3 regions of the Alicyclobacillus sp. SO9 genome follow, and region 3 is predicted to be linked to each of the others. Evidence: riboswitches for the same ligand, from Rfam matches in the RefSeq annotation. Region 3 holds a riboswitch; each other region holds the start of a gene.

Region 1 (3,095 bases), 620 kb from region 3:
GCAATTGGTGCACACAGCTTGGCAGTTCCCCCTTTGGCACAGGTGAAGGCCATCCTGGCCGGGTTTCAAGTTGCAGCAGTACATCCAGTCAATGTGATGTCCAAAAATCGCTTTCAGCGGGAGTTGCACGGGAAGAGACACGGCAAACCTTGGGAACGACTGGTGCTGGGAGACCACCTGGAGGCATTTCATTTCATGCTCAGCGAACTTGGTCCAAGGGGCTTGTTTCCAGACAAGATCCGAAAACGGGCGTGGCTTGAGAAATGGCGAAAGCAATTGGAAGACACGCCGGATAACAGGAGTAAATTGCCTTTATAAGTCTGCTTGTGAGAGCAGAAACTAACTCCAATTCGAGCTTGGCTTGTGAACGAGTGTGTTCCTCGAAGGGCCACACGCACGCTGCTGTTCTGTCGTGGATGTGTTCACAAGGCCGACGACCGCGAGGAGGGGTACGGATGGACTGGTACGAGAAGCTGACAGATTACTTTCCAGAGCATGAGCTAAAAGACGTAAACCAGATGGAGGCATTACTGGAGCACGTGCCGGCCTATCGCAAACGCGAAACAGAAGATTACTTGGTGATGTATGCGGAATATCCAGATTTTATATTTTTGGATTACTTACTCGTTTACCCAGGTACGAGAGGCCGCGGCATTGGCGGGCAGGTCATAGGAGATTTTCAGTCCAAAGGCAAGTTACTCATAGCAGAAGTCGAGCCGGAGGACGAGGAGAACGCAGATACCGGCAAACGAATTCGGTTTTACGAAAAGAATGGTTTTCGCCTTGCCAGTAACATTGAATATACGCGCTGGGACAATGACGGAGAAGTATTCCGTATGGACATTTACTACTGGAGCCCGGATCCAACCCATGAACGTCAGGTTCTGCAGATGATGAAGCACATCTGCAGAGAGATTCACAACTTCCAAGCGATGAAGTATTATGGACGTCTTGTAGCAAATCCAGAAACCTCGCTTCAGTGGAAGCATTGACAAGGCTCTGGTCCTGGCATACGATAAAATCACAATTTGTTGCCTTTGGGTGCCCCAATGGATGAACAACTGTTAGGTGTGAAGGTTTTTTGCATCGAGCGTTTCATCGTGTCAGGGGAGAATAGGGAAGCCGGTGTAAATCCGGCGCGGTCCCGCCACTGTAAACAGCCAATACTCATGGCTGCCACTGTTTCCGAAGGGAAATGGGAAGGCGCCAACTAGAGTGGCTGTGAGCCAGGAGACCTGCCTAGAGGCCAGCGTGTGCTTAAGCCTTCGAGGAAAAGGTGAGTGGCCAGAGGTACATACCAACTACCGACCACAACCCTGCCGTGATGGCAGGGTTTTCCTTATGAAGGGGGAAGAGTGCGGATTGCCTGACCGTCCGCGTTCTTCTTCGAAGCCACGGAAATCATTGTTCAGAGCTTTTGTGTCTCGAACAAATACGTGGGAGGTTTTTTCATGAACAGAAAAACGGCAGCAGTTATTTCGGCTTCTCTTGGAACGGCCCTGTTGGTTGCGGGGTGCGGAACCGTAAATCAAGCTGCTAGTCACAGCAAAGTCAGTACGGGAAACCAGACTGCGACAAACTCAACTGGAACTGCAACCGGACAGGCGGGACAGACCCCGCAAGCACAGACCCAATTTCCCTTGACTGTGAAAGACCAGGCGGGCCACACGATTACCATTAAAAAGGCCCCCAAGCACATTGCCTCCATAACTTTGGGTACAGACACCATCTTGTCCGGACTGGTTCCAAAGAGTGAGATTGCGATGGTGACAAAGTTTTCAGCGGATCCGAATCAATCCAATATTGTGAGCTTTGTGAAAGGGATACCGAAGATTAATCAAGCGAACTCTGAGCAGATTATTGCGGCGCATCCGGATCTGGTTTTGGCTGCCTCGTACACACAGTCAGGTGTTGTTCAACAGTTGAAACAGGCAGGAATCCCGACCTATGAGTTCGCGAGTTTTAACTCTCAAAAGGCTATTGAGAAAAATATTAAAATAATGGGAAAACTAGTTGACAAACCGGCAAAGGCTAACCAACTCATCAAGACAATGAATCAGCAGTTGAAGCAGATTGGGAATGCGGTCAAGGGCATGAAAAAGCCGACAGTTATCAGCGACAGTTCTTACGGGGACGCCGCAGGCAGTCAAACGACTGTGAACGACATGATTAGAGACGCAGGGGGGGTCAACGCAGCCGCAGGTGTCACGGGTTGGAAAAAAGTGACGGATGAACAGATTGTCAAGTGGAATCCGGATGTCATGATTATTTCCAGCACAGACAAGGGATACAAACAGAAACTGCTTCATGACAAGGCCCTGCAAGACGTCAATTTTGTCAAGAACAGACGCATTTACGCAGTTCCCCCTGCAGACTTAAACAGCCTGTCACAATACTTTCCGAGAGGAGTCAGGGATATTGCCAAGGATTTGCACCCTAAGGCCAACATTCCCAAATTGACAAAATGAAACGACTTCATGCCGGCGTTGGGATAACTGTTTTATCTGCCGCCCTGGTTGTGGCTGCATTTCTCGAACTGGATTTGGGTCCCATGCATATTTCAGTGGGAAAAGCCGTAATGGATTCGTGGGCATACTTCAGCGGTCAGCGCACATCTGACGCGGTAGTCATGGGAGCCATCCGTTGGCCGCGCCTTGTGGTGGCAGCGATGGTTGGAGCCGGGCTTGCGAGTACCGGAGCCGCATTGCAGGCGGTGTTTCGCAATCCAATGGCCGATCCCGCTATTATCGGTGTTTCTGGCGGCGCCTCCCTCGGCGCGGTCGTGGTTATCAGCCTGGGATTGGCTTCCCGCAGCCAGTGGTGGACGCCGGCAGGCGCTTTCGTTACCGGACTTGTTGCTGTTTTCCTGATTTACCGATTAGGGACCATTGCCGGGCGTACAGCGGTGCATTCATTGCTCTTATCGGGAGTTGCTGTCAGTTCGCTGTCCAGTGCCTTGGTCACATTGGCTCTGTCACTTTCTCCATTACAGACCATGCAGGCCATCCTGTTCTGGCTCATGGGGGGACTTGACGGAAGTACGTGGGGCCATGCACTGATGATTACGGTCTTTTCCGGTGTCGGGCTTGTGGTGT
Region 2 (3,095 bases), 940 kb from region 3:
CGGATCTGATGTGAATTGGGGTTGAAAGTGTGAAATATAACTCTATTACTGTGAATGGAGGTATGGACGAATGAAAATTTATACTCGAGGCGGCGACAAGGGCAAGACGATGTTAATTGGGAGAGAACGCAGGTGGAAACATGACCTGCGAATAGAGTCTTACGGAACAGTGGATGAGGCGGGAGCTTTTATTGGGTTGGCGATGAGTGAATTGGATATCGAACGCGATCGCGATATCCTTGACGTACTCTCTGATGTGCAGCAGACTTTATGGGATGTGGGGGCAGATTTGGCTGCGTCGCCGCAGGCTGGAGATTATGCATTTCGGACTTCAGATATGGCCGCAGCAACACTAGAACCGCACATCGATCGGTTTAAAGAGGAAGCAGATGCAGTTACCAAGTTCATTGTGCGGGGTGGGGTACGAGCTTCAGCCGCACTTCATGTGGCCTGTACCGTTGTCCGTAGAGCCGAGAGACGAGTGGTGGATTTGATGCAGGTAGAGTCGATTCACGAACCAACGCTACAGTACCTGAACCGTTTGTCTGATTTGTTATTTGTCCTGGCACGTACGGCAAATGCCAGGGTTCATCAGTCCGACGTGCCTTATGAGAATAGCACAGACGTGTTTCGTGGTTGAGGAATGAAAACTCCAGTATTGGACGTCGATACACAAGGGTCATTGCTTTCTCCAACTTCCTATTGGGAGGCAGGAGAAGTTATTATTCGTTCTCTGCCTCGTGCAATTTCTATGCAAGGAGACCGTGGTTTTCGTAGTATCAGTTCATGTATCTATGGTGGGGGTCTACAAACGACGCAATACATTGGGAACTTTCAAGTTGAAAGATCTTATCGTTCTATGGAGCCAGAAAAGGATTTGCAAGACCGATTCAAAGAAGTGGGCGTACCTGAAGAGAAAATGCCCCTTGCAGCCGGGTTTCTTACTGCCGCATCTGTTCTCGATGCTGGCTGGGAAGTAAGAACAGGAGAACAGTGGGAGCTGCTTACCTGTGTATCTGTCGGTACGGCCAATAGTGTCAGAATACCGATGGCGGCAAGTGACGACCTGAACCGGTCTTACAGTCCTGGGACTATCAATATAATTACACTGATTGCAGGGGTCGTACGACCTGAGGCTTTGGTGGGAGGCGTTATCACAGCCACTGAAGCAAAGACCGCAGCACTCTATGATTTGAATATCCGAGTATCTGATGGAAGACACGCGACGGGGACATCTACAGATGCAATTCTCTTAGGAAGTACACAGCGGGCACTAGTTCGTCATCGTTCTCTAGATGATGAGAAGCCGATGAATGAAATTCAGTATGCAGGACTGGCAACAACGTTTGGGCAAGCCTTAGGAAGTGCAGTATACAATGCGGTTCTGCATGCTGGTACTCGTTACTTACGGCGGTGAGAGACCAAGGTTCATTGAGCAAACTGTAAATTGACAACTACTATTGATTGCAATAGGATAAAAATAACTTGATAACATACTTTTCAGGTGCTCCAATGAAGTGGAGATAATAGGGAAACCGGTGAGAATCCGGTACGGTCCCGCCACTGTAATCAGCACGAAAGCAGCTCGATAACACTGTCCTTTGAGGATGGGAAGGTATCGATATTGTCTGCGCTGAGAGTCAGGAAACCTGCCTGGGAAGTCAACCAAGACCCTTCGCGGAGAGGCGTCGGTTGTGTACGAGGCAGCGTCCCAATCACCTCTATACTGCTGCTTTAGTAGAACATAACCAACGGATGCTCTGTCGGCAGACAGAGCATTTTCTTCGCAGGGAAATTGGCATCACATTTCTCTGGGAGGAAGGAACATGAACGAAATTCGCAAGTGGACAGTAGGCTCAATCGTAGTTTTTGGAACAACAGCTTTAGTAGTAGGTTGCGGCACGCCCCCCAAACGCTCGGCAAATGCAACTGCCAATACCACCGGTCAATCCACGCCATCAGCCAACGTAAAGAACACCACTTATCCCCTCACCATCAAGGACGAGGCAGGGCACACGAGGACAATCCCGAAACAGCCTCACCACATTGCCTCAACAACAGAGGGAACGGATGAGATTCTATCGGCACTGGTTCCCAAAAAAGATGTCGCGATGGTTACAACTTATGCAACAAATCCGGCATATTCCAATGTCATCCATTGGGCCAAAGGAATCACGGCCATTCAAAAAGCAAACGCCAGCCAAATTCTAGCCGTTCATCCCGATCTCGTTTTGGCAGCTTCGTATACGAAGGCGGGTGTGGTGAGCCAGCTGACACAGGCTGGTGTTCCCGTCTTTGAATTTACGCAGTTTCATTCCATATCCGGTATTGAAAAAAATATCAAACTGACCGGCAAGCTTGTAGGGGCACAGCCGAGGGCTCAGAGACTTGTGGCGAAAATGAATACGGATTTGGCGAAGATTCAAACAGCAGTAAAAAGGAAAGAGAAGCCAACAGTTTTAGACTATAGTTCGTATGGCTTCGCTGCCGGAAAAGGGACGACCGTGAACAGTATCATTGTGGATGCGGGCGGTGTGAACGCTGCAGCAAAGGTCAAAGGATGGAATAAAATCACGGATGAAGAGATTATCAAGATGAATCCGCAAGTGATTATTACGGCTAACAGTGACAAGAGATTTGCGAACAAACTTCTTCACGATTCAAAGCTTCAGACAGTGCGTGCTGTGAAAAATCATCGCGTGTATGCGGTGAGTGGTGCCAGTCTTTCGTCGGTGTCTCAATATATTATCAAGGGAGTAAAGGATGTCGCTCATGTTCTTCATCCATCAGTTTCGTTGCCTACAATTACATTTACGAAAAATGAGTAAGGAAAGAATCACCTGTTCAATGCAATTGGAAAAGGAGGTATACTGTGCCAGTCACGCTTATCATCGGGGGCGCACGCAGTGGGAAAAGTTCTTTTGCAGAGCGCTATGTTCAGAGATTATCCACCACGGAGAATCGTTCCGTTACGTACATTGCAACAGCGCAGGCGCTGGACGACGAAATGGCAGCACGGATTGCACAACATCAGTCACGGCGCCCTTCACACTGGATGACCATTGAAGAACCGCTGAACGTACCACCTGTACTGG
Region 3 (3,095 bases):
TGGAGGCCTTGATAGCGAAGAAGTTGATCCATTCAAACAGTTCGTCGACGTGACTTAGATGGTCCTCAGACTCCCAAAGAAACTTGTTTTGGGCGAGGTGCTGATGATACCCACTGATACCCAGTCCAATCGCTCGGTATTTCTGATTGCTCATTTCTGCTTGTTTTACTGGGTAGTAGTTCAAGTCAATCACGTTGTCCATGCCTCGAATTTGCGTTTCCACAATACGTTCCATATCCTCTCGAGACTTGCACCGACCAAGGTTGAGCGAGGAGAGGTTACAAACGACAAACTCACCTGGTTTGTACCGAACCACAATGTTGCCATCCTCATCTGTTTCTTCCGTCAACTGCATTGGCTTCATGTTCTGCATGATCTCTGTACAAAGATTGCTACAGTAGATCATGCCTGCATGTTTGTTGGGATTCATCCGGTTTGCCGTATCACGAAAAAACACAAACGGAGTTCCCGTCTCAAAGGTGGACTGGAGGATCCTTTTCATGATGTCGATAGCTGGTATTTCAATTCGGTCAAGCTCAGGGTTGTCAATGCACGCTTGATAACGACGTTCGAACTCTTCACCCCATGCATCTTCCAAACGGAATCCCATAGCTTTCTCTACCTCATAAGGACAGAAGAGATGCCAACTGCCTCGTGACTCAACACGCCGCATAAACTCATCAGGAATACACACGCCAGGGAAGATATCGTGTGCTTTGAGTCGCTCATCCCCGTTGTTCGTCTTGAGTTGCAGGAAATCTTGAATGTCCTTGTGCCAAACATCGAGATAGACAGCGACCGCACCACTGCGCACCCCCAGTTGGTTGCAGCTCACCGCTGTGTTGTTGTAATTCCGAACCCATGGAATGACTCCACCACTGGCTCCCTTGTGATTTCTGATAGCTGAACCTCGTGCTCGAATCTTCCCAACGTAGATCCCCATCCCTCCGCCGAATTTCGATACACGGGCAAAGGCCTTATCCGTTTCGTAGATACTAATGAGATCGTCCTCCGGCATATCGATAAAGCAGGAACTCAACTGATGGAATGGTTTGCGAGCATTGCTCAGTGTTGGTGTTGCAACTGTTGCTTCAAGCTTTGATAGGACATCGTAAAACTGCTTGGCACGCTCTACCCTGCCCGCTTCATTCATCGCCAGATGCATAGCGACACCCATGAACAACTCTTGAGGCAACTCCAGAACCTCTGCGCTCTCCCCCCGAATCACGTACCGATCCATAAGTTGCTTTAACCCGACATAGTTGAACAGCAAGTCACGTTCCGGCCTTATGTACTGCTCAAGCTCGTTGATTTCTTCCTTGGTGTATTTCTTCCGAATGTAAGTTCCATACCGACCAATGTCCTCAAGTCTCTTAATGAGCGCATGAAAGTCGGTATACGGAGAAGCCTCCAATCCTCGGTTATCGGCAGCTTCTTGATAGATACTCGACAGCAGTAGCCGAGCCGCAACGTACTGCCAGTTGGGCTCTTCAATCGAGGTCTTTTCGACCGCTAATTGAATGACCAACCTCACAATGGCCTGTTGAGACATGCCCTCCCTAGACTGCGTTCGTATAACGTTCAGCAGTGCCTCTGGATGGCAACCATCAAGACCGTGGCAGACCGAGTGAATGACCTCTTTCATGTCGGTGAAGCTGAACAGATTCGACCAATCCACCTGAATTGACGATGGCTTGTCCAATACGGCTTGTTCTTCCTGGATACTCACATTGAGCGCCTCCTTGGGTTTGCGCAATAAAAAACACCCCGCCCATCGAGGACGGAGTGCTATTGAAGTCACGATTGAACAGATTCCCACATGAAATCCGAAGTGGATCGCTTCCAAAGCCCTACCCATCTCCTCGTGGGCATACTTTCAATTGCAAACATGGCAGGTCTCCGGACTTGGACTCATTTGCAAAGACTCACCTTCCCCGATTAACTCGAGTGGCTGGCGATTGAACACCAGAGTCTTGCATCGTACCTTACCGTGGCGAGGACCGCTCCAGACTTTCACTGGATTCCCTTTTCACCCAACAAAGTTGGGCACCAAGTTCGCATATGAAGTTGTGTTTGCAATTCTAGCACTATATATGGTGTCTATCAACACATTTATGTCACTTCACACGCTACATTCAGCAATTCGATGTTCCTTCACATATAGACACGTATGAATGCACGGTCTTGTTCCACCATAAGAAACAGAGAGACAACAGGGGGATTTATAATTGCATTCATTTGCGATATTGGAGCAAGCTCGTCGACATCTTAGCTTAACCTCATATGACTACTGGCTTGAGCACTCGCTCTTCTCTTGGCAGTGGTGGTTTCTCCTTACCCTTTCCGTTGTCCCCTGGGTCATTTGGTGGATATTAACTGATCGAAATCGCATATATGAGATTGCCAGTTACGGCATGCTCATTGGGTGTATTTCGTCCCTTCTCGACTTATGGGGAACAAACTCACTGTTCTGGGCTTATCCGCATCAGTTGCTATGGTTTCTCATTCCAGCTCTCATTCCCGTCGACTTATCAGTCTTACCGGTCGAGCACATGTTGATCTACCAATACTTTCGGACATGGAAGTCGTTCATTGTAGCATTGTTGGTCGCAGCACTTATTGTCGCATTTGTGGTGGAACCGCTGTTTGTTAGGTTTCACCTGTATGTCCTGTACTCGTGGAAGTTTATATACTCTGTACCGTTATACATGCTCAAAGCGATCTTTGCACGATGGGTTATTGAACGCTTAAAGGCTTCCTCCCGATGATATACTTTGCCGATATAGCGGACATTTTTATTGCAGAAATATCGACAAACGCCCTGCTCCGCAAGGAGAAACTCGCCTTTCAAACGAGTCTGCGACTACGACAGCTGCGTTGTTGGTCGGATCAATATTTCATTCACAGATGCTCTTTCTGGTTGGTTGATTGCATAGAATATCGCTTCGGCAATGTCTTCAGATTGAAGCGCCTGTGCCGTTGCCCGAGATTTCAACGCATTCAGGGCATCCTCATCCGTTATCGTGGTAAGTAACTCTGTCTCAACCATGCCAGGAGAGATAATCGTCGCCCGAATATTCGAGGTCGGTGATAAT

What was found. A riboswitch is a leader RNA that binds a small molecule or an ion and turns the genes downstream of it on or off. The one in region 3 is predicted to bind cobalamin.
Region 1: linked by a shared signal. The riboswitch ahead of GI364_RS05475 (ABC transporter substrate-binding protein) and the one ahead of GI364_RS08320 (ribonucleoside-diphosphate reductase subunit alpha) in region 3 are both predicted to bind cobalamin.
Region 2: linked by a shared signal. The riboswitch ahead of GI364_RS04095 (ABC transporter substrate-binding protein) and the one ahead of GI364_RS08320 (ribonucleoside-diphosphate reductase subunit alpha) in region 3 are both predicted to bind cobalamin.

Annotation. Positions count from the first base shown of each region.
Region 1 is NZ_CP066339.1:1,231,160-1,234,254, forward strand. It holds gene GI364_RS05465 (glycosyltransferase) at 1-318, shown strand, start outside; gene GI364_RS05470 (N-acetyltransferase) at 456-992, shown strand; cobalamin riboswitch at 1,058-1,258, shown strand; gene GI364_RS05475 (ABC transporter substrate-binding protein) at 1,452-2,468, shown strand; gene GI364_RS05480 (FecCD family ABC transporter permease) at 2,465-3,095, shown strand, end outside.
Region 2 is NZ_CP066339.1:913,163-916,257, forward strand. It holds gene GI364_RS04080 (cobalamin-binding protein) at 1-25, shown strand, start outside; gene GI364_RS04085 (cob(I)yrinic acid a,c-diamide adenosyltransferase) at 71-640, shown strand; gene GI364_RS04090 (adenosylcobinamide amidohydrolase) at 644-1,417, shown strand; cobalamin riboswitch at 1,486-1,672, shown strand; gene GI364_RS04095 (ABC transporter substrate-binding protein) at 1,827-2,828, shown strand; gene cobU (bifunctional adenosylcobinamide kinase/adenosylcobinamide-phosphate guanylyltransferase) at 2,873-3,095, shown strand, end outside.
Region 3 is NZ_CP066339.1:1,851,707-1,854,801, reverse strand. It holds gene GI364_RS08320 (ribonucleoside-diphosphate reductase subunit alpha) at 1-1,645, opposite strand, end outside; cobalamin riboswitch at 1,873-2,069, opposite strand; gene GI364_RS08315 (CBO0543 family protein) at 2,229-2,768, shown strand; gene GI364_RS08310 (SDR family oxidoreductase) at 2,864-3,095, opposite strand, start outside.